2 regions of the Thalassotalea fonticola genome follow, and region 1 is predicted to be linked to the other one. Evidence: predicted binding sites of a transcription regulator. Region 1 holds the regulator's gene; the other holds the start of a gene.
What was found. Region 1 encodes FNR, which switches genes on or off when oxygen is low (the NO sensors DNR and NnrR bind a similar motif). Its sites were predicted from a motif close to TTGATCTAGATCAA; they were not measured.
Positions count from the first base shown of each region.

Region 1 (3,199 bases):
ATCAGTGGTGATAATAAGGCTGGGGTTAACGGTTTTAATCAGCAAGTAAAACTCGATCAAAGCTTTGACACCTGCAGTGCCAATGACAAGCTGAAAATTTTGGCTGATAAACAAAATGCAGGTAAAACTGTCGCAATGGTTGGCGATGGCGTAAACGATTCACCAGTGTTTGCCCAAGCTCACGTATCGATTGCTATGGGAAGTGGTACAGAGATAGCGAAAAGTGGCGCCGACGTGATTTTAGTGAACAATCATCTTGCAAGCCTGTTAAGGCTTAAAGCTATTGCGTTGAAAACCTCGAATATCGTTAAACAAAATTTTGCCTGGGCATTGGCCTACAACGCCATTATTCTGCCGTTAGCGGTGTGTGGTTTTATCACCCCTTATATGGCAGTATTAGGTATGTCAGCAAGTTCGATTATTGTTGTTACTAATTCATTAAGATTATTAAAGTAGCTATTTTATGAGTGTTATTTATATCCTTATTCCTATTGCCATTATTTTTACCGCTATTGCAATTTATTTATTTTTTTGGGCGGTAAAAACAGAACAGTTTGACGATTTGGAAAAACAAGGCATGAGCATTTTGTTTGATGATGAACCGGTAAGTAATAAAATTAGCAGCACTGCCACCGATACAAATAAATCAAATGAATCTGAACTCCAAGATAACACCAGCCACTCAAATAAAGCTGACAAATAACTCCATATGGAATTAGACTTTTTATCCGCATTTTTAATTGGTATTGCAGGTGCGGGGCACTGTGTTGCTATGTGTGGTGGCATAACTACAATGCTGACAGCCTCAATAGCAGACAAAACCAAGGCCAGTATCAGCCTAATTTTCGCTTACAATTTTGGTCGCATTTTTTCTTATTCAGTTGCAGGTGCAATTGCTGGATTTACCGGCTCTTTAGCTGCTAAGTCGCTCGGTTTTCCGATATTATGGTTAAAAGTTATCGCTGCCTTATTCGTGATATTTTTAGGGCTTTATATTGCCAAGTGGTCTTTCGTTCTAGCAAAAGTAGAAAATATTGGTAAGTTTCTGTGGAGATACTTACAACCACTGAGTAAGAACTTTATCCCGGTAAAAAATGTTAAACAGTCTTTACTGTTAGGTATGGTGTGGGGTTGGTTGCCTTGTGGTTTGGTCTATTCCACCCTAACTTGGTCTATTGCCAGCGCGACATGGCAAAATGGCGCATTAATAATGCTAGCTTTTGGCTTAGGTACATTACCTGCATTACTTACTTTAGCTTCAGGTTATAAATTTGTAACCGAAATGTTACGTTCTGATCTAATTCGTACATTAACAGCTATTTTACTGATTTTTTACGGCTTATTTTCGTTATTTATTGCCCTAAATCAAATATTTTAGTACCCTGCACCACATTAAATATGGAAATAGCTGTAATAATATGCCTCAAATAATACCGATTGCAAATAACATTAAGTGTCAGAACTGTAGTATCAGTGAACTTTGTTTACCATTTAGTTTAAATGAAACCGAGTTGAACTTACTTGATGATATTATTCAACGTAAAAAACCAATCCAGAAAAATACGCAAATATTTAAAGCTGGCGAACAATTGCATACTCTATATGCAATACGCTCTGGTACCTTTAAAACATTCATTATTTCTGAGCAAGGCGAAGAACAGATTACCGGTTTCCATTTAGCCGGCGATTTAATGGGCTTTGATGCCCTTTCAGCCAAAAGCCATCCGAGCTTTGCTAAAGCGTTAGAAACATCAATGGTATGTGAAATACCGTTTGAAGTACTCGATACACTATCAAGTAAAATTCCTAAGCTTAAAGCCCAAATGATGAGCTTAATGAGCGACGAAATACAGTGTAACAGCGAAATGTTACTATTGTTGAATCGTAAAAATGCCGAAGAAAAGTTAGCAACATTTCTTGCTAATTATGGCCGTAGATTAGGTAACCGAAATTTGTCATCCGTTGAATTTAACTTACCAATGACCCGAAGCGAAATTGGCAATTATATTGGTTTAACCATAGAAACAATCTCTCGTTTAATGACCCGCTTTCAAAAAGAAGGCTTGATCAAAGTAGAGAACAAATTCATTACTATACTAGATAAAGATGCCTTATTAGAACTGGCCGGATACACTAAGTAAACTTCCTCCTCTCATCTCTTTATGCGTTGATTTATACTTGATTTAAATCAACGCGTTAATAAACCTTACATAAATTTTCAATACATATTTGTAACAATCGCCAGTTCATATTAAGCTTATATCAGCTTAATTATTTTTATATTGGTGAACGTATGGAAAGTTATCAGAATATATTAGTCGTTATTGACCCTACAACTGAAGAACAAAAAGCATTAGCACGGGCATGTACTCTGGCTAAACATTCAGGAGCTAAGGTCACCGCATTTTTATCTATTTATGATTTTTCCTATGAAATGACCACAATGCTATCCGGTGAAGAACGTGAGGCTATGCGTGAAACGGTAGTTAAGGGTAGAGAAAATTGGCTAACTGATTTGATCGAAGACTTTGATTATGACATTCAAACTAAAGTGATTTGGCATAATCGCCCTTTTGAAGCCATTCTTGCTGAAGTAAGAGATAATGCCTTTGATGTGGTCATTAAAAGCACACACGAGCACCCTACCTTACAATCAGTTATATTTACCCCAACAGATTGGCACCTTATTCGTAAGTGTTGGGTACCATTATTGTTAGTTAAAGAACACACCTGGCCTGATAATGGTCATATTCTAGCTGCAGTAAACGCTGGTAGCGAAGAAGAAGAACATCAATCACTGAATAACAAAATTTCTGAAGAAGCAATCAATCTAGCTAAACTCATTAACGCTGACGTACATTTTGTAAATTCATATCCAGGCACACCAATAAATATTGCCATAGAAATACCTGAATTTGATGCCAACGAATACAACGATGCAATGAAACAACACCATGTTGATGTAATGAAAGAACATGGTGACAAATACAATATGGCTGAGCAGTACTTACACGTAGAAGAAGGCCTGCCAGAGGATGTTATTGAAAAAGTTGCCAACCAAATTGATGCTGAATTAGTGATCTTAGGCACAATTGGCCGCACAGGGTTATCAGCAGTTCTTATTGGCAATACTGCCGAGCATGTAATTGACAGACTTAATTGTGATCTATTGGCATTAAAGCCAGATGGTTACCAATCG
Region 1 covers NZ_CP136600.1:1,066,154-1,069,352, forward strand. Annotated here, with positions in the region: gene RI844_RS04445 (heavy metal translocating P-type ATPase) at 1-456, shown strand, start outside; gene ccoS (cbb3-type cytochrome oxidase assembly protein CcoS) at 464-703, shown strand; gene RI844_RS04455 (sulfite exporter TauE/SafE family protein) at 710-1,378, shown strand; gene fnr (fumarate/nitrate reduction transcriptional regulator Fnr) at 1,419-2,141, shown strand; gene uspE (universal stress protein UspE) at 2,294-3,199, shown strand, end outside.

Region 2 (3,199 bases), 2.4 Mb from region 1:
AATTAAGATCACTGTAACCAAAGAGCCCTTTGTGATTACTCATTGGCATTGGTTAGATGATGTAACTCCGTCAACAATTGAATTAACCACTAACTTAGGAGACATGCTCTTGCTTGATGAAGAGCATAAGTTAGAAATTAGTAATAATGGAGAATTAAAAGTTCGAGTAAGACGAAACCTATATGCGTCGATTCACCGCAATGTATTTTATCAATGGGCTGAACAAGCTGAAATAATGGAAGACAAAAAAAACCAGCATCTGGTTATAAACAGTGCTGGTCTTAATCACATACTAGGTAAGATATAATCGCTGATTAAATTACCCGAGAAAATCGTTGTTGATGGATTTTTGATTTTAAATACGCATCAAACGACATACAAATATTGCGAATTAACAATCGCCCTTTCTCGGCAACTATAATTTCATCAATATTGTTAGTTAATAAGTCATCATTAATAAAAGTCTGTAAGCTGTGTAAGTCTTCAGCGAAATACTCATTAAAGTTAATATCATATTGCTGTTCAATTAGTGTTTTAGACAAACTAAAATTACACATTAGCTCTTTAATTACTGTAGCTCTGATCACGTCGTCTTTTGTAGTCACAATGCCTTTTTCTAGCGCATGGCCTTTCTCGTCCACCGCTTGATAATATTCTTTTAGGGTTTTGCTGTTTTGGCTAAAGCTTTGGCCAATAGCGCTAATAGAAGATACGCCCATGGCGAGTAAATCGCAGTCACCTAGTGTTGTGTATCCTTGGAAATTACGGTGTAATTTTCCGGCTTTTTGGGCAATAGATAATTCATCCGTAGGCTTAGCAAAATGATCCATTCCGATGAAGTCATAACCTAAGTCAATTAGTGATTCTATCGCGTACTGCATAATGGCAAATTTTTGGTCTGCATTAGGCATCCATTCGTCTCTTATTTTGCGCTGCGCGGCAAAACGACTAGGCATATGCGCATAACTAAAAAGAGAAATCCTATCCGGATCCATTACTTTTACTGCCGCAATAGTATTGGCGAAAGTTTCAGGTGATTGATGCGGTAGGCCATAAATTAAATCGATATTTACCGAATTAAAACCAACCGCTTTTGCATGATGAATTAAATCCGTAACAAACTCTGTACTCTGCTCTCTGTTTATTGCTTTTTGAACCTTAGTATCAACATCTTGTACGCCAATACTTAAGCGATTAAAGCCTTCAGCATATAAATGGTCTACTAAGTCTAATTCGATTTCTCTTGGATCAACTTCAATACTTAATTCAGCTGAATCTGAAAAATTAAATACTGCTTTAAGCTTGTTTACCAGTCGGCTAATTTGTTCTTTTGTTAAGAACGTTGGTGTTCCACCACCCCAATGTAATTGCTTTACCTGGTGGTCTTGAAATAATTGTGCTCGAGAGTCTATTTCTTTAAATAAATAGTCGAGATATTCATCGGCTTTACCACGATGACGAGTGACAATCTTATTACATCCACAGTAATAGCAAAGACTATGGCAAAAAGGAATGTGGATATATAAAGACAAATCTTTTGTTGTTGAATTATTTACCGCTGCAATTAAATCTACATCGGTAAACTGCTCGTTAAATTCTAAAGCAGTTGGATACGATGTATAGCGTGGCCCACTTACATTATATTTGGCTAATAATTCCGGAGAAAACATTTGAGACGTCATTTACAAAAACCTTTTTATACTAATCGTGATTAGTATAAAAAGATTATAATAATGCGTATTGATCAAGCGCAATGTTTTAGCACTTGGTTAACAATTGAGTTTATTTTAGCCTAAGGAAGTATAGGGTTTATTGTTATTGCGCCCTATTCGGCGCATTGAATACACTTTGTAGCTGACGGTTGGACTTTTAATCGACCGATTGCAATATCATCACCACATTCTGCGCATATACCATAAGAGCCATCTTCTATACGAGTAATGGCATTGGAAAGTTGCTGTATTTCAATTTTAGCTTCAGATTCGAGTGCATTGAGTACTTCATCATTTTCACGTTCGCAGGCTTGCTCAGCCCAGTCCGCGTCTCTACCATCGGCAAAGTCACCATGAATTGAATTAACACGTTCCTGTAAAGCAATTATACGTTGGGTAAAATCTGATTTTAGCTGTTCTGACATAATTCAGCCTCGCTTGCTATTTTTTTTGTTGGTTAAGCTCTTTTTGCAGTGATTTAACAAAGGGTAGTAAATCTGCTACATCCGAATATACAGCAGACTCTAATTCTTGTTCAATCCCCATACGCTCTAGATCTAGCGCTAACCTATCTTTCTTTGATAGTTGTTTGCGTGCTTCAAGGATCGGCATATGACTTATTTCGCTGTATAACTTAAATATAGCAGGAAATTTAATGTTTAACTCTTCACTATGTTGAGGCAATGATTCCATTAATACAGATAGGCGCCAACAGCCTTCAGATATATCACATTGTTTTTCATTAATTGCTTTGGTTATCAGTACTATAGAGTCAACAGCTTTCAAATCACGAACGATTTGTTGGTGCTTATGTTCTTCTTCAATAAGCTTCATATTTATTGTTTGGTTGCGTAATTTAAACATTAAAAACGCAGCATAACTCGCTAAAGCAAAAAGAAATAATGAAGCAAAAATAATAAGTAAAATGATACTAAAAGACACAATAAAAATTACTCTTTAAATTCTGAAAAATCAGATTCGTCCAATTTATCCCAAAGTTGATCGTCCGAATCTTCGTCATCATACTCTTCATCGTCATCTTCTGTTTCAATGCCTAAAGCAGCTAATAGCTCTTCGTAACGATCAAAGCTATCAGAGAGTTGTTGAGCTTCAGTTTCTGTTAACTCTTCACCAGCTTCTGCACGAGCGGCTAGGATTTGTAATTCTTCATTATCTTCTATGGCAAATAATTCTTTTTCTAGAAGCTCAATTTCAGTGTTGTCTACTTCAACATCTTTAATCGCAGCAATCGGTTGCTGTAGAACTTTAGCTTTCGGTTTAGCTTGTTTAACAGGAGTAGCGGCAACACCAAGATCTATTGGCTTCTTGCTACCAATGCGGGGATCTTTATCTTTTACATTATCTACAGGACTTTCCTTTACAAAAGCAACTTGCTGACGGGTACCTGCTTTATTGCCTGATGTTTTACGAGCTCGAGGCTCTTTCTCTTCGATAACGGTCTTTTTTGGCTCGCTTATTGTTCTCAT
Region 2 covers NZ_CP136600.1:3,452,210-3,455,408, reverse strand. Annotated here, with positions in the region: gene RI844_RS14125 (DUF1285 domain-containing protein) at 1-307, shown strand, start outside; gene hemN (oxygen-independent coproporphyrinogen III oxidase) at 315-1,682, opposite strand; gene RI844_RS14115 (TraR/DksA family transcriptional regulator) at 1,826-2,137, opposite strand; gene RI844_RS14110 (DUF2489 domain-containing protein) at 2,154-2,654, opposite strand; gene yihI (Der GTPase-activating protein YihI) at 2,663-3,199, opposite strand, start outside.
Region 2: a site for FNR is predicted at 1,741-1,754, ahead of hemN (oxygen-independent coproporphyrinogen III oxidase). Genes of this name have one in related genera too.